3 regions of the Ruminococcus hominis genome follow, and region 1 is predicted to be linked to each of the others. Evidence: a T-box and tRNA genes for the amino acid it is inferred to sense, from the RefSeq annotation. Region 1 holds a T-box; the other regions hold tRNA genes.
The links. The T-box of region 1 lies ahead of H8S40_RS11220 (valine--tRNA ligase). A T-box ahead of a tRNA ligase gene usually reads a tRNA of that ligase, here a tRNA-Val.
Positions count from the first base shown of each region.

Region 2: it encodes a tRNA-Val, which carries the amino acid that the T-box ahead of H8S40_RS11220 (valine--tRNA ligase) is inferred to sense. The anticodon was not compared.
Region 3: it encodes a tRNA-Val, which carries the amino acid that the T-box ahead of H8S40_RS11220 (valine--tRNA ligase) is inferred to sense. The anticodon was not compared.

Region 1 is NZ_JACOPE010000001.1:2,526,216-2,533,378, reverse strand. Features, by position in the region: gene H8S40_RS11245 (RbsD/FucU family protein) at 1-316, shown strand, start outside; gene H8S40_RS11240 (glucosaminidase domain-containing protein) at 526-1,299, shown strand; gene H8S40_RS11235 (hypothetical protein) at 1,406-1,657, shown strand; gene H8S40_RS11230 (RNA polymerase sigma factor) at 2,093-2,608, shown strand; gene H8S40_RS11225 (DUF4367 domain-containing protein) at 2,613-4,133, shown strand; T-box leader at 5,072-5,295, shown strand; gene H8S40_RS11220 (valine--tRNA ligase) at 5,555-7,163, shown strand, end outside.
Region 2 is NZ_JACOPE010000001.1:2,674,699-2,681,861, reverse strand. Features, by position in the region: rRNA gene H8S40_RS11945 (16S ribosomal RNA) at 1-121, shown strand, start outside; rRNA gene rrf (5S ribosomal RNA) at 193-310, shown strand; tRNA gene H8S40_RS11935 (tRNA-Ile) at 316-389, shown strand; tRNA gene H8S40_RS11930 (tRNA-Ala) at 468-540, shown strand; rRNA gene H8S40_RS11925 (23S ribosomal RNA) at 757-3,648, shown strand; tRNA gene H8S40_RS11920 (tRNA-Asn) at 3,724-3,795, shown strand; tRNA gene H8S40_RS11915 (tRNA-Glu) at 3,953-4,024, shown strand; tRNA gene H8S40_RS11910 (tRNA-Thr) at 4,080-4,152, shown strand; tRNA gene H8S40_RS11905 (tRNA-Ile) at 4,177-4,250, shown strand; tRNA gene H8S40_RS11900 (tRNA-Asp) at 4,264-4,337, shown strand; tRNA gene H8S40_RS11895 (tRNA-Val) at 4,344-4,416, shown strand; tRNA gene H8S40_RS11890 (tRNA-Leu) at 4,429-4,512, shown strand; gene H8S40_RS11885 (hypothetical protein) at 4,596-4,826, shown strand; gene thrS (threonine--tRNA ligase) at 5,290-7,163, shown strand, end outside.
Region 3 is NZ_JACOPE010000001.1:16,901-24,063, forward strand. Features, by position in the region: rRNA gene H8S40_RS00075 (23S ribosomal RNA) at 1-1,983, shown strand, start outside; tRNA gene H8S40_RS00080 (tRNA-Asp) at 2,056-2,129, shown strand; tRNA gene H8S40_RS00085 (tRNA-Val) at 2,136-2,208, shown strand; tRNA gene H8S40_RS00090 (tRNA-Tyr) at 2,225-2,306, shown strand; tRNA gene H8S40_RS00095 (tRNA-Thr) at 2,338-2,410, shown strand; tRNA gene H8S40_RS00100 (tRNA-Met) at 2,438-2,511, shown strand; tRNA gene H8S40_RS00105 (tRNA-Phe) at 2,533-2,605, shown strand; tRNA gene H8S40_RS00110 (tRNA-Lys) at 2,634-2,706, shown strand; gene H8S40_RS00115 (aminotransferase class I/II-fold pyridoxal phosphate-dependent enzyme) at 2,774-4,279, shown strand; gene H8S40_RS00120 (guanylate kinase) at 4,477-5,073, shown strand; gene holB (DNA polymerase III subunit delta') at 5,213-6,208, shown strand; gene H8S40_RS00130 (PSP1 domain-containing protein) at 6,213-7,118, shown strand; gene H8S40_RS00135 (tRNA1(Val) (adenine(37)-N6)-methyltransferase) at 7,108-7,163, shown strand, end outside.

The DNA.
Region 1 (7,163 bases):
AATCCGTTGTGACGGACATGGCGTACCAGAAATTTTGGATGCAATTCTTACAGTTATGCCATTGGATGCATATGTAGAGAAACCAGTTAATTTGATGGAACTTATGCCATGTGATATCGGCAAAATCGACACACCAATCTGGGACGAGTACAAAGCAATCGTGAAGAAACACGATGAAAGAGGCGAAGCAGCAGTTGGCAATATCGAGAGATTTGCATTTTATGATGAAGCTAAAACAGCTTATGCAATCATTGCAACAGGTGAGTCAGCAGTTTATGCAAATGTAATGCTTCAGAAAGGCGTTGTAACTGACTAAACAGTTACGAGTTGTTGAACAAGTAATTAATAATTTTTTCTCCTAAAAATATAGAATCCAAAAAGATTTGAAAGGCAGAGTCAGAGTAGAAAATACTTTGGCTCTGCCTTTTTGCGGTTGCCTTGTCTGTCAAAAAGTAATAACTTATGGTAAACTATCATAGTGTGAAATAGGAAAGTAAGTTCTAAAGAATTGAGATGAGGTTGGATATGCATTTAGAGTGGAATAAATTAAAGACACCCGGATATCTGGAAATCGGACTTGCAGTCATATTGATTATCACAATGGCAGGAATCGGAGGTTGGAAAAGACATCAATCTGTCGTTATTGCAAAAGAAGCAGAGATGATACATAAGGTAGAAGTTGAAAATCAGAATGCTAAGGAAAAACAAGAATCAAAAACGAAAAAATCAGAAGAAAAAAACGAAGATGATTCTGTTCAAGAAACTACCGCAAATGGACAATATCCAATCATGGGAGAAAGTCCGGTCACAGTCGAACAACTTGTTTCTTATTTTAAATCGGCCGGTGTCGCATATCCAACAGAGGAACTGAAAAAAGGCGGTGCGGATTCTATCGAGACATTTGCAACAATGTATTGTGAAGAAGCGGCAGCAGAAGGGGTTCGCCCGGAGGTTGCATTTGTGCAGACGATGAAAGAGACTGGCTGGCTTCAGTTTGGCGGAGATGTTTCTGTAGAACAATTTAATTTTGCAGGGCTTGGAACAACCGGGGGCGGTGTTCCAGGAAATGCTTATCCAGATGTGCGGACAGGAATCCGTGCCCAGATACAACATTTAAAAGCATATGCCTCAACAGAGCCTTTAAATCAAGCATGTGTAGATGAGAGATATGAGTATGTCTTAAAGGGATGTGCACCATATGTAGAATGGCTGGGGCAAAGAGAAAACCCTGCAGGAACCGGATGGGCAACTGCGGAGAAGTATGGATATTCAATTGTGAGTATGATTGGGAAGATGTAATTTAGTTCACTAAATGGCAATACGTTTCTTACAAAAAATTGATATAAGAATTCTTGGGTAAGTAATGTATTGGCTCAGTCCGTGAAGTGAGTGAACTTAAAGGATATTGAGTGACGATATCTGCGATAGTGAATTTTTGGGGATTGAAGATGCAAAATTTGTGGAGGAAGTATCCTCAAATACCAGAAAAGACAAGATGCAGATGCAATTGTACATGACAGGCAGGCTTAAAAGTATCTGCAAGCTCAAAGAAAAGCAAGTTGCAGATACATTGGTCAAGAAAAGAACATCTGTAATAGCGAATATCAAGCCTTGCAGATACAACGATTACCACAAAGATATCTACAACATTGAATAAGCGAGATGTGTAGATACATGAGATACCAGTGCCTGTTCAGTAAAGCTCTGCTTTTTAATTCATTAGATTTGCGATAACGTACTGAGAAAAAATATTTGATATGAATTTCTGCGAATACAAAGGAAGCGATTGGAAATAGTAAAAGGCCAGAATTTTACGTTAGAGCTTAGAAACTTGCTGTTTGAGGGCACAGCCCGAGTTGCTGGTTTCTAAGCTCTGTTTTTAGTAATAATTCTGACCTTTATGTATTTCCCGCTGACGGAGTCTGAACAGAAATTCATATCAAATATTTTTCTAAGGGATGCTTATCCAACTTAGTGAATTAAATAGAAATTCCGCAGAAATAATGAAACGAAATAAGATACTGAAACGTCTAATAAGTGAAAAAAGGAAAATCGATTTTCAATTTACAAATAATTGAAAGGAGGGAGTAGTGTGGAATATCTTGTGAAACGAGCACAAAAGAAGGATGACCAGGCATTTGTGCAATTGATTGAAATGGTAAAGGGAGATTTATATAAAGTAGCAAGAAGTTATCTTGATTCCGAAGCAGATATTGCGGATGCAATACAGGATACCATTATTGTATGCTACGAAAAAATAGATAGTTTAAAAGAAAGAAAATATTTTAAAACCTGGCTGATACGGATTTTGATAAATAAGTGTAATGACATTTTACGAAAAGGAAAGCGAGAATGTTCATATGATGTGATTTCAGAGCAGGGAGACGCGGGGATGAGTACAGCAAGATATGAATTCGAGGAATTAATGAATCAATTGGATGAAAAATATCGGACGGTTTTAATTCTGTATTATGCAGAAGGATTTAAGGTCAGGGAAATTGCACAACTACTTGAGATGGAAGAAAACACAGTAAAAACAAGGTTGTCCAGAGGAAGAAAAGAAGTAAAGAAAATGCATACAATGGAACTGGCGCAAGGAAGGAGATGAGCGTATGTCTAAGGATTTTATGAATAATAAAAACAAAAATAGTGTGAAAAGAGAATATTCAGATCAGGAAATTAAAAAGATTTTATCAGAAGATATAGAAACTCCGGAATACGTAAATCAGCGTATCAAGGATACGTATGAATGTCTTGGGATTCATCATAATAAGAAATCCACAAGTAAATATCATACTTGGAAAATTGCAGTGGCAGCGATTGCAGTAACCGCCGGTCTTAGTGTTGTTGGATTTGCAGCTAATAAGTATATGGCCGTATTGAAATCAGAGAAAGGCGATTCCATTCAATATACATTTCAGGTAGACCGTACAAAAGAAGCACATGCAATTTCCGTAGAGCCAACATATATGCCGGAAGGGTATGAACGTGGAGGTGAAAATACTGCGAATTATGGAAAATGGCATAATGATAAAACAGGTGGCGGAATCAGTATTATTCCGATGAATGCATCAGAGCTGGATTATATCGAACGAATGGGACAGACAGAAGAATTTATGAATTATAAAAGAAGCCAGCAGCAGAAGGTTATGAACCTGGGAGAACAGCAGGTCGATGTATATGTCAGAGAGGATTTTTATATTGATAGTGATGATACAGTTAAAAATATTTATCTGTATGATGAAAATGAAGGGTATGCGATCCAAATATGGAGCAGAAGTGATTTGCCATATGAAGAGATATTGAAGGTTGCCGAAGGTTTAAAAGTGACAGTGCTTGACGAGGTGGTTCCATATGCAACAGAGGAAGAAATCAAAGAAGCGAAGGCAGAGCAGAAAAAATTAGAAAAAGAAAAAGTAGGTCTAAAGAAAATTGCGGCGGAAGATATTTATGAGATTGGTGATGAAATAACAGATCCAATGCTAGAAGATGAAGCATTAAAAAACGAGGTAGAGGATATTCGCTTTGTTGTAAATTCGGTAGAGGTGGCAGATAGCATTTCATTAGCTGAATATCCAAAAGAAAATTTCATCGACTACGAAAATGAAATGGCACCATGGATGAATGAAGATGGAACATTAAAATCACATGACAGAGGTGTCTTGAATGAAAATGGTGAAATTGAAGGAATAGAAAAAGTAAATTCGAAGTATGTAATCGTTCGCATGACAGCAAAAAATTGCGGAGATACACAAAGTGAATGGAACAAAGAAGATGGAGTACCTATCGCACCGGATTTGACAACATTAGCTTCTATGGAAGATGGCACAATAGTAAAAGCGGATGATTCTTATGTATCAGTGAACGAGAATTATTCATTACAATGGATGTCATCAGATGGCAGCAGTTTTCCGGTTTACTTTGATAAAATGTACTATACAGATGGAAATCAGCGTTTAAAACAAGCTCTGTGGCACCCACTTGCAGCAGGAGAAGAACTGGATTATACATTGATTTATGTCATAGATGAAGATCAGGTGGATCAGATGTACTTGTGGTTCTTTAGCGGGACAGGAGGAGTTGATTCGCAGGGGAATACAATTGTAAGTCCATATGTGAGGCTTGCTATTTAGTTCACTGGGTGGCAATACGTTCCTTAAAAAAATTGATATAAGAATTCTTGCTTAGATTCCATGAGCGGGAGACACATAAGAGCGTAAATTTTTGCTAAAAGCAAATGAATTTGAATTCAAACTTGCTGCTACGCAGCTTCAAACATGTTCGTTCAAATTCATTAACGCAAAAATTTACGCTCTAAGTGTCTCCAACGCTCACTCCATATTCGCTCGAATTTCTTATATCAATTTTTTTTAGTAATGTATTGGCTCAAGTTGTGAAGTAAATAGAACTCAAAGGATATCGAGCGACGATATCTGCGATAGTGGATTTTCGGAAATTGAAGATGCAAAATTTTGATGGGGAGCATCCGCACGTTATCGAAAATGTGAGATGTAGATGCAAAATTTGCGAAGGCAGTATCCTCAAATCCCAGAAAAGGCAAGATGCAGATGCAATTGTACATGACAGGCAGGCTGAAAAGTATCTGCAAGTTCAATGAAAAGCAAGTTGCAGATACGGTGGGCCCAAAAAGAGCATCTGCAACAGTGAATATCTAGGCAGTGCAGATACATCAGTTGTCAATAGAGCATCTGCAACAGCGAATATCAAGCTAGTGCAGATACATCAGTTGCCACAAAGACATCTGTACAAGCAAATAACCTCATGATATAGATACATCAGGCACCAGAAAAGTAAATCCATCATCGCCCCACCTATTTCAATCACGATACACCACAAAGCAAGAAAAGACTATGCAATCCAGCGAATTGGAGTCGGGTTTGCCCGACGAAGCTCCCGCAGGAGTGCATAGTCTTTTTCTTGCTTGGGGCTGTCGTGAACTAAATAGCAATTTCATGAATCAAATACACTTTAATATCTTGACAAAACCTCCATTGAAAGCTATAGTATAATGTGCGTTAGAAGATAGTATTCTAATCAATATGAATAAGATATAAAGATAATGAAAAAGAGGAGTACATAATTACTATCGTCAGAGAGAATCATCCAAAGGCTGTGAGATGATTTCGAAAAAGGGTTGTGGAAGGTAGCTTTGGAATTGGATATTTGAAATTAAGTAGGATATCTCGTGGTTGTTTACGTTATAGAACAAAGAGGTATACAGAAGAGTTGTCTGTATATGAACTTAAGGTGGTACCGCGATGATTCGCCCTTTATGTACGGAAGTATATGAAGGGCGTATTTTTATATATTAGGAAAGTCCTTTCCTAATATATAAAAAACGCTCCGCTTAGGATGCGCAGTGATTCTGATAGGAATATGTCAGCTTTGCTGACCAGAATCACGCGTCAAGTCTCACGGACGTTCGACTTGAATATTTTGACAATTCCACTTTATGTGAAAAAATTGTGACTCATAGTGACAAATCAAAAAAAATAAAATAATATGAAAACAAAAGGAGGACATCATGAAAATTGTGAGTAAAGAACTGGCAAAAACTTATGATCCAAAAGCAATTGAGCAAAAGACATATGAAAGATGGTGTGAGAACAAATATTTTCATGCGGAAGTAGACCGCAGTAAGAAACCATTTACAACGGTAATGCCACCACCGAATATTACTGGTAAGCTTCATATGGGACATGCGTTAGACAATACATTACAGGATATTCTGATCCGTTATAAGAGAATGCAGGGATACAATGCATTATGGATTCCGGGAACAGACCATGCTGCCATTTCTACAGAAGTAAAAGTAACAAATCAGTTAAAGGCAGAAGGAATTGATAAGAAAGAACTTGGACGTGAAGGATTCTTGGAGCGTACATGGCAGTGGAAAGAAGAGTATGCGGGAACAATTGAAAATCAGTTGAAGAAACTGGGTATTTCCTGCGACTGGGACAGAGAACGTTTTACAATGGATGAGGGATGTTCTAAAGCTGTAGAGGAAGTGTTTATTAATCTGTATGAAAAAGGATATATTTACAAAGGTTCTCGTATCATTAACTGGTGTCCGAAGTGTAAGACATCGTTGTCTGATGCAGAGGTAGAACATGAAGAGCAGAATGGTAATTTCTGGCATATTAAGTATCCAATCGTAGGAACAGACAGATTCCTTGAGATTGCTACAACACGTCCAGAGACAATGCTTGGAGATAGTGCAATCGCCGTACATCCGGATGACGAGAGATATAAAGATATCGTTGGTAAGAATGTATTGCTTCCATTGGTTAACAAAGAAATTCCAATCGTTGCAGATTATTATGTAGATAAAGAATTTGGAACCGGTGCGGTTAAGATCACACCTGCACATGACCCGAATGACTTTGAAGTTGGAAAACGTCATAACCTTCCAGAGATCAATATCATGAATGATGATGCTACAATCAATGATAAAGGTGGCAAATATGCAGGAATGGACCGCTATGAAGCAAGAAAAGCAATCGTAGCAGATCTGGATGCACAGGGATATCTTGTGAAAGTAGTTCCACATTCTCACAATGTAGGAACACATGACCGTTGCGGAACAACAGTAGAGCCATTGATCAAACAGCAGTGGTTTGTAAAGATGGAAGAGCTTGCAAAACCAGCGATTGAAGCTTTGAAGAGCGGAGAATTAAAGTTTGTTCCAGAACGTTTTGATAAGATTTATCTGCACTGGCTTGAGAATATCAAAGACTGGTGTATTTCACGTCAGATATGGTGGGGACACAGAATCCCTGCATATTATTGTGATGAATGCGGTGAATTTGTAGTTGCAAAAGAAGCACCGGAGAAATGCCCACATTGTGGATGTACACATTTCACACAGGATGAAGATACTCTGGATACATGGTTTAGTTCAGCATTGTGGCCATTCTCTACACTTGGCTGGCCGGAGAAAACAGAAGATTTGGATTACTTCTATCCAACAGATGTACTTGTAACAGGATATGACATCATTTTCTTCTGGGTAATCCGTATGGTATTCTCAGGAATTGAGCATACAGGCAAGTGTCCATTTAATACAGTATTGATCCATGGATTGGTTCGTGATTCACAGGGACGTAAGATGAGTAAATCTCTTGGAAATGGTATCGATCCAT
Region 2 (7,163 bases), 150 kb from region 1:
AGTAACGCCCGAAGTCAGTGACCCAACCGTAAGGAGGGAGCTGCCGAAGGTGGGACCGATAACTGGGGTGAAGTCGTAACAAGGTAGCCGTATCGGAAGGTGCGGCTGGATCACCTCCTTTCTAAGGAAGAAAAAAGTAAAGCATCGTTGTCTATTGTTTAGTTATCAAGAAACAACTTGATAATGAAGCCTTTTGGTGGCGATGCGTTTAGGGGTAACACCCGTTCCCATCCCGAACACGATGGTTAAGACCTAAACGGCCGATGGTACTGCACTGGAGACGGTGTGGGAGAGTAGGTGGCCGCCAAATCCTATGGGCTTATAGCTCAGCTGGTTAGAGCGCACGCCTGATAAGCGTGAGGTCGGTGGTTCGAGTCCACTTAAGCCCATACAATTTAAGGAAGCCTTCCGGATAGAGGAGGAAAGGCCCACTTAAGCCCATACAATTTAAAATAAGAATTACATATGGGGGATTAGCTCAGTTGGGAGAGCGCCTGCCTTGCAAGCAGGAGGTCACGAGTTCGAATCTCGTATTCTCCACTTGATTCCAGAAGGAATCAAAAGTGTACCTTGAAAATTGCATACAAAGAAATATAGATGATAAGATTAAAAAATATCTAATCAAGACATCCGAGGTAATGTTAACAAACATTAACTAAAGTCTGAAGAAAACAGACTTAAAAGAAATTGACCTATTACCAACGCATACACGCTAGTATGTGTCGATGAGAAACCAACCCGTGTTTCTTGTCTGTTGGTTATGCTGATAAGAGCGTATGGTGGATGCCTTGGCACTAAGAGCCGATGAAAGACGTGATAAGCTGCGAAAAGCTTCGGGGAGGAGCAAATATCCATTGATCCGGAGATTTCTGAATGGGGAAACCTACTTGAGCAAACCTCAAGTATCCTAACGCCAATCCATAACGTTAGGAAGGGAACCCGGTGAACTGAAACATCTAAGTAGCCGGAGGAAGAGAAAACAACATGTGATTCTGTGAGTAGCGGCGAGCGAAAGCGGAAGAGCCCAAACCGGAGTGCGTGCACTCCGGGGTTCGGACCGCATAATTGATTCAATGAGTCTAGCAGAATGGTTTTGGGAAAGCCAGCCAGAGAGGGTGAAAGCCCCGTAAGCGAAAGACGAGTTGACATGGCGGTATCCAGAGTACCACGAGACACGAGAAACCTTGTGGGAATGAGCGGGGACCACCCCGTAAGGCTAAATACTTCTTAGTGACCGATAGCGCATAGTACTGTGAAGGAAAGGTGAAAAGGACCCCGGGAGGGGAGTGAAAGAGAACCTGAAACCATATGTTTACAAGCTGTGGAACATCTTTATATGATGAACCGCGTACTTTTTGTAGAACGGTCCGGCGAGTTACGCTGGCTGGCGAGGTTAAGCACTGAAGGTGTGGAGCCGAAGGGAAACCAAGTCTGAATAGGGCGTGAAGTCAGTCAGAGTAGACCCGAAACCGGGTGATCTATCCATGTCCAGGTTGAAGTTGCCGTAAAAGGCAATGGAGGACCGAACCCACATCCGTTGAAAAGGGTGGGGATGAGGTGTGGATAGGGGAGAAATTCCAATCGAACCCGGAGATAGCTGGTTCTCCTCGAAATAGCTTTAGGGCTAGCCTCATACGAGTCTTGCGGAGGTAGAGCACTGAATTCTTAAGGGGGCGTCAAAGCTTACTAAGAGATATCAAACTCCGAATGCCGCGTAGATGATGTATGGGAGTCAGACTGCACGAGATAAGTTGGGTAGTCAAAAGGGAAAGAGCCCAGACCTACAGCTAAGGTCCCAAAATGTGTGTTAAGTGGAAAAGGATGTGGGATTTCGAAGACAACTAGGATGTTGGCTCAGAAGCAGCCATCCATTAAAAGAGTGCGTAATAGCTCACTAGTCGAGAGGTCCTGCGCCGAAAATGTCCGGGGCTGAAACACACTACCGAAGCTTAGGAATTAACGAATGTTAATTGGTAGAGGAGCATTCTTAAAGAGACGAAGCTGTACCGAAAGGAGCAGTGGATTTTTAAGAAGAGAGAATGCCGGAATGAGTAGCGAGAGGAAGGTGAGAATCCTTCCGGCCGAATATCTAAGGTTTCCAGCGTAAAGCTGATCTGCGCTGGGTAAGTCGGGGCCTAAGGCGAGGTCGAAAGACGTAGTCGATGGATAACAGGTTGAAATTCCTGTACTATGATATAACAGAACTGTGGGGACGCAGGGAGAGAGCGCGAGCCGGGAACGGAAAGCCCGGCGCAAGCGAGGTACCGGTCTGTCAGGAAAATCCGGCAGGCAACGGGAAGACGTGATGCGGACCGAAAAAGAGTAGGGAAGAGCGTGAGCTAACTGCCAAGAAAAGCCGCTATTGTTTATATCATACCCGTACCGTAAACCGACACAGGTGGATGAGGAGAGAATCCTAAGGCCGACGGGAGAAGCATTGTTAAGGAACTCGGCAAAATGACTCCGTAACTTCGGGAGAAGGAGTGCCATGCGAATGGCCGCAGAGAATTGGCCCAAGCAACTGTTTAGCAAAAACACAGGTCTATGCAAAACCGAAAGGTGAGGTATATGGGCTGACGCCTGCCCGGTGCTGGAAGGTTAAGGGGAGAGGTTAGCGCAAGCGAAGCTTTGAACTTAAGCCCCAGTAAACGGCGGCCGTAACTATAACGGTCCTAAGGTAGCGAAATTCCTTGTCGGGTAAGTTCCGACCCGCACGAAAGGCGTAATGATTTGGGCACTGTCTCAACAATGCACCCGGTGAAATTGAAATACCAGTGAAGATGCTGGTTACCTGCGCCAGGACGGAAAGACCCCATGGAGCTTTACTCCAGCTTGATACTGGGATTCGATATTGCATGTACAGGATAGGTGGGAGACTAGGAGACGGTAACGCCAGTTGCCGTGGAGTCGATGTTGGGATACCACCCTTGCAGTATTGGGTTTCTAACCAGCAGCCGTGATCCGGCTGGGGGACAATGTCAGGTGGGGAGTTTGACTGGGGCGGTCGCCTCCGAAAGGGTATCGGAGGCGCTCAAAGGTTCCCTCAGAATGGTTGGAAACCATTCGAAGAGTGCAAAGGCAGAAGGGAGCTTGACTGCGACACCGACGGGTGGAGCAGGTACGAAAGTAGGACTTAGTGATCCGGTGGTATAAAGTGGGATTGCCATCGCTCAACGGATAAAAGCTACCCTGGGGATAACAGGCTTATCACTCCCAAGAGTTCACATCGACGGAGTGGTTTGGCACCTCGATGTCGGCTCATCGCATCCTGGGGCTGAAGTAGGTCCCAAGGGTTGGGCTGTTCGCCCATTAAAGCGGTACGCGAGCTGGGTTCAGAACGTCGTGAGACAGTTCGGTCCCTATCCGGCGTGGGCGTAGGATATTTGAGAGGAGCTGTCCTTAGTACGAGAGGACCGGGATGGACTGGCCGCTGGTGTACCTGTTGCATCGCCAGATGCATGGCAGGGTAGCCAAGCCGGGAAGGGATAAACGCTGAAGGCATCTAAGCGTGAAGCCCCCCTCAAGATAAGATATCCCATAACGTCAAGTTAGTAAGACCCCTTGAAGACGACGAGGTAGATAGGGCAGAGGTGGAAGTGTGGTAACACATGGAGCTGACTGTTACTAATAGGTCGAGGGCATAACCAGAACAGGTGATAGGAGAACAAGATGGATGAAAAAAACTTTGTATGCAGTTTTGAAGGTATACTTCAATAAAGGTAATCCTCGATAGCTCAGCGGTAGAGCATTCGGCTGTTAACCGAAGGGTCGTTGGTTCGAACCCAACTCGGGGAGCTTAAAAAGAATCCATAGCTGTATTTTAACTATGGCTTTTTTTATGAAAGATGATTATCATAAGAAAAGTGAATTTTTTTAAAGAAATCACTTGCAAAAACAAAAAGATTATGGTAATATTTATTTCGGTCGCTGATAGAAGTGAAAAAAAGAATTTGGCTCCATGGTCAAGCGGTTAAGACATCGCCCTTTCACGGCGGTAACACGGGTTCGATTCCCGTTGGAGTCATTTGCACAAAGTGCAATTGAATAAAAGGTATATTTGTTCAAAGTATAGGCAATATGCCGATGTGGCTCAATTGGCAGAGCAGCTGATTTGTAATCAGCAGGTTATCGGTTCGAGTCCGATCATCGGCTTTGTTCCTGAAAGGGACATATAATGGACCTTTAGCTCAGCTGGTTAGAGCAATCGGCTCATAACCGATCGGTCCTGGGTTCGAGTCCCCGAAGGTCCATTTAATTTAATAAGGCCCAGTGGCTCAGTTGGTTAGAGCGCCGCCCTGTCACGGCGGAGGTCGAGAGTTCGAGTCTCTTCTGGGTCGTTATGTGGGATCTTAGCTCAGCTGGGAGAGCATCTGCCTTACAAGCAGAGGGTCACAGGTTCGAGCCCTGTAGGTCCCATGTATATAGTGCGCGCGTGTGGCGGAATAGGCAGACGCAAGGGACTTAAAATCCCTCGGGAGCGATCCCGTGCCGGTTCAAGTCCGGCCACGCGCATTATATTAGAAGACTTAAGCTAATGCTTAAGTCTTTTTATATTTTATAAGACATTAGATTAAATATTACAGGAGGATAATGTCATGAGAAGAATGGAATTTACTATGGATAGACCAGGATTGGTTGAGATTGGACAAGAAGTAAATGTAATTGAAGGAAAATTACCTAGTTCATATTATTATACAATCGAACATGCAATTGCAATGAGCGGTAATTATCGAAGTTATGAAAGATTAAAAACACGTCATGGCAAAGTGGTAGATATCCAAATGGGATTGGAAGCAAACAGTGTTATTTTAGAATTTGATGAGTAAAAAGTTATAGTGAAGAATAAAAAGATTTCATAATATTTTAGACGAAAAATAGATGAAAAAATTGAAGAAATTGAGTTGACAAAGTTTATTTGAATGCTATAATGAGGGTCAGAAGATAACACGATGACGAGACGAGTAGAATGTGGAACGTTTCAGAGAGAGATGAATATGCTGGAATCATCTTAACGGGAATCATTTGAAGACTACCTCCGAGTGGCCCTAATCCGGTCCGGTGATTCCGTTATAATCATGAATGAAGTGGTTTTAGATAACAATGTAATTGTTATCATCTTGAAAACAAAAAGGGTGGAACCGCGGATATAAAAGTAATCAGACTTTATCCGTCCCTTGCATGTAAGTGCAGGGACAGATAAAGTTTTTTCTATTTTTAAGGAAAAAGTTTTTATAATATGTAAAATCCCTGTATTAAATGCTTGAAGTGAATATCAAAACAGGAGGTAGAATGATGATTATTACATTAAAAGATGGATCAAAAAAAGAGTATTCAGAAGCAAAAACAGTAATTGATGTTGCATACGATATTAGCGAAGGTCTTGCACGAGCAGCATGTGCCGGAGAAGTAGATGGTGAAGTTGTAGACCTTAGAACAGTTTTGGATAAAGACTGTGAACTTAATATTCTTACAGCAAGAGATGAGAAAGGTTTAGCTGCACTTCGCCATACAGCATCACATATAATGGCAGAGGCTGTACAGAACCTTTATCCAAATGCAAAAGTTGCAATTGGACCATCAATTGATACAGGATTCTATTATGATTTTGAATGTCAGTCATTTACAAGAGATGATTTGGATGCAATTGAAAAAGAAATGAAGAAAATCATCAAAAAAGGTGCTAAGATTGAAAGATTTACAAAATCAAGAGAAGAAGCAATCGCATTTTTCAAGGAGAAAAATGAACCTTATAAAGTTGAGTTGATTGAAGATCTTCCAGAAGATGCTGAAATTTCTTTCTATTCACAGGGAGATTGGGTAGATCTTTGTGCAGGACCTCATTTGATGAGTACAAAAGGTGTGAAAGCATTTAAATTGTTATCATCTTCAGGAGCTTACTGGAGAGGTGATGAGAAGAAAGCAATGCTGACACGTATTTATGGTACAGCTTACGCTACAAAAGACGAACTCAAAGAGCATTTAACACAATTAGAGGAAGCAAAAAAACGTGATCATAATAAACTCGGACGCGAGATGAAATTATTTACAACAGTAGATGTAATCGGTCAGGGACTTCCGCTTATTATGCCAAATGGTGTGATCATTATGCAGGAGTTACAGCGTTGGATCGAAGATGAAGAAAGCAGACGTGGATATGTTCGTACTAAGACACCATTGATGGCTAAGAACGACCTCTACAAGATTTCAGGACACTGGGATCACTATAAAGATGGAATGTTCGTATTAGGTGATGAAGAGAAAGATAAAGAAGTATTTGCCCTTCGTCCAATGACATGCCCATTCCAGTATTATGTATACAAAGCAGAACAGCACAGCTATCGTGATCTGCCATTGCGTTACGGCGAGACATCTACATTATTCCGTAATGAAGATTCTGGAGAGATGCATGGTCTGACTCGTGTTCGTCAGTTTACAATTTCAGAGGGACATTTGGTTGTAAGACCTGACCAGATGGTAAAAGAGTTCAAGGATTGTATCGCATTAGCTCAGTACTGTCTGCAGGTACTTGGCGTAGAAGAAGATGTAACATATCATCTTTCAAAATGGGATCCTTCAAATAAAGAAAAATACATTGGTGAACCAGAAGTTTGGGAAGAAACAGAAGGTCATATTCGTACAATGCTTCAGGAACTCAATATTCCATTTGTAGAAGATGTCGGAGAGGCAGCATTCTATGGACCAAAGGTAGATATTAATGCAAAGAATGTATACGGAAAAGAAGATACAATGATCACAATCCAGTGGGATGCATTACTTGCAGAACAGTTTGATATGTATTATATTGATGAAAATGGTGAGAAGAAACGTCCATGCATCATTCATCGTACATCTATCGGATGTTATGAAAGAACACTGGCATGGCTGATTGAGAAATATGCAGGTATGTTCCCTACATGGTTATGTCCGGAACAGGTTCGTGTAATTCCTATTTCAGATAAATATCATGAGTATGCAGCCAAAGTTGAAGCAGAACTCAAAGCAAATAACATCCGTTGCTCTGTTGATCAGCGTTCAGAAAAGATGGGATATAAGATTCGCGAAGCTCGTCTGAACAGAGTTCCATACATGTTGATTGTTGGAGCAAAAGAAGAGGAAGAGCAGAAAGTTTCTGTAAGAAGTAGATATCTCGGAGATGAAGGCTC
Region 3 (7,163 bases), 2.5 Mb from region 1:
TTAAGGGGGCGTCAAAGCTTACTAAGAGATATCAAACTCCGAATGCCGCGTAGATGATGTATGGGAGTCAGACTGCACGAGATAAGTTGGGTAGTCAAAAGGGAAAGAGCCCAGACCTACAGCTAAGGTCCCAAAATGTGTGTTAAGTGGAAAAGGATGTGGGATTTCGAAGACAACTAGGATGTTGGCTCAGAAGCAGCCATCCATTAAAAGAGTGCGTAATAGCTCACTAGTCGAGAGGTCCTGCGCCGAAAATGTCCGGGGCTGAAACACACTACCGAAGCTTAGGAATTAACGAATGTTAATTGGTAGAGGAGCATTCTTAAAGAGACGAAGCTGTACCGAAAGGAGCAGTGGATTTTTAAGAAGAGAGAATGCCGGAATGAGTAGCGAGAGGAAGGTGAGAATCCTTCCGGCCGAATATCTAAGGTTTCCAGCGTAAAGCTGATCTGCGCTGGGTAAGTCGGGGCCTAAGGCGAGGTCGAAAGACGTAGTCGATGGATAACAGGTTGAAATTCCTGTACTATGATATAACAGAACTGTGGGGACGCAGGGAGAGAGCGCGAGCCGGGAACGGAAAGCCCGGCGCAAGCGAGGTACCGGTCTGTCAGGAAAATCCGGCAGGCAACGGGAAGACGTGATGCGGACCGAAAAAGAGTAGGGAAGAGCGTGAGCTAACTGCCAAGAAAAGCCGCTATTGTTTATATCATACCCGTACCGTAAACCGACACAGGTGGATGAGGAGAGAATCCTAAGGCCGACGGGAGAAGCATTGTTAAGGAACTCGGCAAAATGACTCCGTAACTTCGGGAGAAGGAGTGCCATGCGAATGGCCGCAGAGAATTGGCCCAAGCAACTGTTTAGCAAAAACACAGGTCTATGCAAAACCGAAAGGTGAGGTATATGGGCTGACGCCTGCCCGGTGCTGGAAGGTTAAGGGGAGAGGTTAGCGCAAGCGAAGCTTTGAACTTAAGCCCCAGTAAACGGCGGCCGTAACTATAACGGTCCTAAGGTAGCGAAATTCCTTGTCGGGTAAGTTCCGACCCGCACGAAAGGCGTAATGATTTGGGCACTGTCTCAACAATGCACCCGGTGAAATTGAAATACCAGTGAAGATGCTGGTTACCTGCGCCAGGACGGAAAGACCCCATGGAGCTTTACTCCAGCTTGATACTGGGATTCGATATTGCATGTACAGGATAGGTGGGAGACTAGGATACGGTAACGCCAGTTGCCGTGGAGTCGATGTTGGGATACCACCCTTGCAGTATTGGGTTTCTAACCAGCAGCCGTGATCCGGCTGGGGGACAATGTCAGGTGGGGAGTTTGACTGGGGCGGTCGCCTCCGAAAGGGTATCGGAGGCGCTCAAAGGTTCCCTCAGAATGGTTGGAAACCATTCGAAGAGTGCAAAGGCAGAAGGGAGCTTGACTGCGACACCGACGGGTGGAGCAGGTACGAAAGTAGGACTTAGTGATCCGGTGGTATAAAGTGGGATTGCCATCGCTCAACGGATAAAAGCTACCCTGGGGATAACAGGCTTATCACTCCCAAGAGTTCACATCGACGGAGTGGTTTGGCACCTCGATGTCGGCTCATCGCATCCTGGGGCTGAAGTAGGTCCCAAGGGTTGGGCTGTTCGCCCATTAAAGCGGTACGCGAGCTGGGTTCAGAACGTCGTGAGACAGTTCGGTCCCTATCCGGCGTGGGCGTAGGATATTTGAGAGGAGCTGTCCTTAGTACGAGAGGACCGGGATGGACTGGCCGCTGGTGTACCTGTTGCATCGCCAGATGCATGGCAGGGTAGCCAAGCCGGGAAGGGATAAACGCTGAAGGCATCTAAGCGTGAAGCCCCCCTCAAGATAAGATATCCCATAACGTCAAGTTAGTAAGACCCCTTGAAGACGACGAGGTAGATAGGGCAGAGGTGGAAGTGTGGTAACACATGGAGCTGACTGTTACTAATAGGTCGAGGGCATAACCAGAACAGGTGATAGGAACAAGATGGATGAAAAACTTTGTATGCAGTTTTGAAGGTACAACCTTCAATTTAATACGGCCTAGTGGCTCAGTTGGTTAGAGCGCCGCCCTGTCACGGCGGAGGTCGAGAGTTCGAGTCTCTTCTGGGTCGTTATGTGGGATCTTAGCTCAGCTGGGAGAGCATCTGCCTTACAAGCAGAGGGTCACAGGTTCGAGCCCTGTAGGTCCCACTTAAAAAAATAATATGGATGGATTCCCGAGTGGCCAAAGGGGACAGACTGTAAATCTGCTGCAAATTGCTTCGGTGGTTCGAATCCACCTCCATCCATTCCGATTTTTAATCGGACTTGCAAATGCAAGCCGATGTGGCTCAATTGGCAGAGCAGCTGATTTGTAATCAGCAGGTTATCGGTTCGAGTCCGATCATCGGCTTTCTCTTTTTGAGAGTTAACTTCATATCGCGGGGTGGAGCAGTCTGGAAGCTCGTCGGGCTCATAACCCGAAGGTCGTAGGTTCAAATCCTGCCCCCGCAATTCAAGACTTTTAAGTCTTATGCCCAGATAGCTCAGTCGGTAGAGCAGAGGACTGAAAATCCTCGTGTCGCTGGTTCGATTCCGGCTCTGGGCATTTTCACTGCAATAATAGCTGTGAATATGGGCGTGTAGCTCAGGTGGTAGAGCACTTGACTTTTAATCAAGTTGTCCGGGGTTCGAATCCCCGCACGCTCATTGTAAATGATCAACGTTGAATAGACGTTGATTTTTTTTTATTTAAGTTTAAGGAGCGCTAAAAACAATGTCAGAAACCTTATATAAAAGATTAAAAAAATACAGTGACTCTGATTATTATGGATTTCATATGCCGGGACATAAAAGAAATAAAGAGCTTATAAAAGCGGATATTCCATATGCATATGATATTACAGAAATTACAGGATTTGATGACCTTCATCATTCAAAAGAAATTTTAAAAGAAGAACAGGAACGAGCGGCAAAGATTTTTCATGCTGAAGAAACAGCTTTTTTAGTAAATGGAAGTACAGTCGGTATTTTAAGTGCTATTTTAGGATCGACAGAAAAAGGAGATCGGATTCTTGTTGCAAGAAATTGCCACAAATCGGTATATCATGCTATTTACATGAATGAATTGCATGTTGATTATATTTATCCTAATTATGATCCGGAAGTAGAATTGAATGGAGAAATAGATCCGGAAAAGATTCGGAAGAAGTTAGAGGAAAATTACAAATCTGATTGTGAAAATAAAATAAAAGCAGTTATGATAGTTTCGCCTACATATGATGGTGTTTTGTCAGATATAGAAACAATAGCGAAGATTGTTCATGAATATGGAATCCCATTGATCGTTGATGAAGCTCATGGAGCACATTTTGGATTTCATCCATATTTTCCAAGAAATGCGAATGAAAAAGGTGCCGATATTGTAATCCAGAGTATACATAAAACACTCCCTTCTTTGACACAGACAGCATTGATACATATGAATGGACAAATCGTAGATAGAGAATCGGTGAGAATGTATTTACATATGCTTCAGTCGAGCAGTCCATCTTATATATTAATGGCCTCTATAGATGAATGTATAGATATGCTGGAAAATTATAGAGATGCTTATTTTCAAAGCTATGTAGAAAATTTAGATAATGTGAGAAAAAATTTACGACATTTGAAACATTTGAAATTGGTAGAGACCGGCAAGGTAGAATATGATAAATCCAAATTAGTTATTTCTGTGAAAGATACCAAAATGACAGGAAAAGAATTGCATCGGATATTATTAAAGAATTATCATTTGGAAATGGAACTGTCAGCAGGAAGTTATGTACTGGCTATGACTTCTATAGGGGATAAGAAGGATGGAATGGATAGACTGGTGAAAGCCTTATATGAAATAGATGAAGAGTTAGATAAAAAAGAGTTATTCAATAAAAAAGGTGAAAAAGAACCGAATAATGTGGATAACATTTCAAAAAAAACAGACAGTTGTGAAAAAAACATTAAACTCCACAGTTATCAATTACCAGAATTAGAGCAGGTTTATCCGAGTGCTGAAGCAATAAAAAAAGCAAAGAATAAGGAAAATGTGGTATCGTTAGAATATAAAAATTGTGTGGGATATATTTCAACAGAGTATGCTTATCTATATCCGCCGGGGATTCCGATTATAGTTCCGGGAGAGCAAATTTCAAACAAAGCAATTAAAATTCTCATACAGTATGAATGTGCAGGTTTTGATATTGAGGGTGCAAAAGAAGAAGGTAAATTAGAAGTGTTAAAGTAAGTACCCAAAATGTAGTTATCTCAGTCGGAGATTGGACTCCCACTGAGATAAACGCTCCGCGAGGATGCGCAGTGATTCTGTAAAGAATGTGTCAGCTTACGCTGACCAGAATCACACGCCAAGTCTTGCGGTTGCTCGACTTGAATTTAGTAAAATAGAACAACTATAATGTATGTAACAGTGAGAGAGGAAAAAGCATGGGAAAGATTTTTTATTTAATGGGAAAAAGCTCATCTGGGAAAGATTCTCTTTTTAAGAAAATAAAAGAAAGAATACCGGAATTGAAAAATATAATTTTATATACAACAAGACCAATCCGCGAAGGAGAACAAGATGGGGTGGAATATCATTTTGTAGATGAAAATAAACTTCAGGAATTGGAAAAAAGAGGTTGTGTTATTGAGCAGCGTGCTTATCAGACAAAACATGGAATTTGGAAATATTTTACGGCAGACGATGGACAAGTTGATTTGTCGCAATATAGTTATCTGGTGATTGGCACGTTGGTGTCTTATAAGGAAATGTGTAAATATTTCGGAAAAGAAAATATGATTCCGTTATATGTAGAGGTAGAGGATGGATTGCGATTAAGCAGGGCTCTGGAAAGAGAGCGACAGCAGGCAGCACCTAAATATGCAGAAATGTGCAGAAGATTTTTAGCAGATTCAGAGGACTTTTCGGAGAAAAATTTACAGGATGCGGGAATTACAAAGCGTTTTCAAAATTTTGATTTTCAAAAATGTGTAAGTGAGATTTGTAATTATATTGGTATACAGGAAAACGGATTTACGTAAAATTAGATAGTATATAGTGAATATAAAAGAATGCTTTTTCGTATTTGCGGGTATGACTCCCTTAAAAACTATGTTATAATACGAATGTCGAAGTGGCTGAATGGCTGTGGGAATAAATTTAAAGAATGTGGGTGATAGAATGAGCGGATTTAAAGACGTTGTAGGACACAAAAATATAATACAGTACATTGGGAATGCTGTGACATCGGATACTGTCTCCCATGCTTATATACTCAACGGAGAAAGAGGGTCTGGAAAGAAACTACTGGCAAATCTATTTGCAATGAGTCTTCAGTGCCAGAACCGAGAGGCAGACGGAGATGCATGTGGAAAATGCCAGTCTTGTAAACAGGCAATGAATGGTAACCAGCCGGATATTATCCGTGTTGTTCATGAAAAACCGACGACGATCAGTGTAGATGATATTCGTGAACAGGTAAATAATGATATTGTGATAAAACCTTATAGTAGTAAATATAAGATTTATATTATTGATGATGCAGATATGATGAGTGTACAGGCTCAGAATGCGTTATTAAAGACGATTGAAGAGCCGCCGGAGTATGCAGTGATCATGCTTTTAACACAGAATGCAGAAGTATTATTGCCAACAATACGTTCTCGATGTGTTATGTTGAAATTGCGTAATATTAGAGATCAATTGGTGAAAAAATATCTTATGGAGCAGTTGGAGATTCCAGATTATAAAGCAGATATCTGCGTAGCATTTGCACAGGGGAATATGGGAAAAGCAATTTCACTTGCAACTTCTGAATATTTTAATGAGATTAAAGAAGAGGCAATCAGACTGCTTAGAAATATTGATGAGATGCAGGTAGAAGAGTTGATGGCTGCGGTGAAAAACTGTATGTCATATAAGCTGGAGATTCAGGATTATCTGGATATTATTGCAATCTGGTATCGTGATGTTTTATTATTTAAAGCAACAAAAGATCCGGACAGGGTTGTATTTTCAGATCAGCTGAAGTATATCAAGCAGCGTGCCAGTAAAAGTTCCTATGAAGGTATTGAAGTAATACTGGAGGGTATCGAGAAAGCAAAGGCAAGACTAAATGCAAATGTAAACTTTGAGCTGACAATGGAATTGCTTCTGCTGACAATAAAGGAGAACTAGAAGAATGATAAAAGTAATAGGTGTGCGTTTTCGAACTGCAGGAAAGATATATTTTTTTTCGCCGGGAGAACTGGAAATAAAGCAGGGAGAATATGTCATTGTTGAGACTGCGAGAGGCATAGAATACGGGCGTGTTGTAAGCGGTCCGAAGGAAGTGAGCGATGATGAAGTCGTACAGCCGTTAAAATCTGTTATTCGTATTGCAAATGAACAGGATAAAAAAACGGTTGAGAAGAATAAAGAAAAAGAAAAAGAAGCGTTTAAAATTTGTCTGGAAAAGATTCGCAAGCACAATTTGCAGATGAAACTGATTGATGTAGAATATACATTTGATAATAATAAAGTATTATTTTATTTTACAGCAGATGGAAGAATTGATTTTAGAGAGCTTGTCAAGGATTTGGCGGCAGTTTTCCGTACAAGAATTGAATTGCGTCAGATTGGTGTGAGAGATGAGACAAAGATCCGTGGAGGGATTGGAATCTGTGGCAGACCATTGTGCTGTAGCACATATTTATCTGAGTTTGCAGCAGTTTCAATTAAGATGGCAAAGGAACAGAATCTTTCACTTAATCCAACAAAGATTTCTGGTGTTTGCGGACGTTTGATGTGTTGTTTGACAAATGAAGAAGAAACGTATGAAGAGTTGAACAGTCAGCTTCCATCAGTCGGAGATATGGTGACAACACCGGATCAGTTAAGTGGAGTAGTGCATTCGTTAAGTGTTTTACGTAAGCAGGTTAAGGTGATTGTAAATCTTGAAAATGATGAGAAAGAGATTCGAGAGTATTCTGCTGATGAGTTGAAATTTAAACCGAGACGAAGAAAAACAAAGGTTTCAAAGGAAGAGATGAAACAATTTGCCAAATTGGAGAAAAATGAAGGAGCATCCAAGTTAGATGACAATTAAGAATCAGGATGTACATTTGTATCCGGGAGAGCGATTGGATGATTT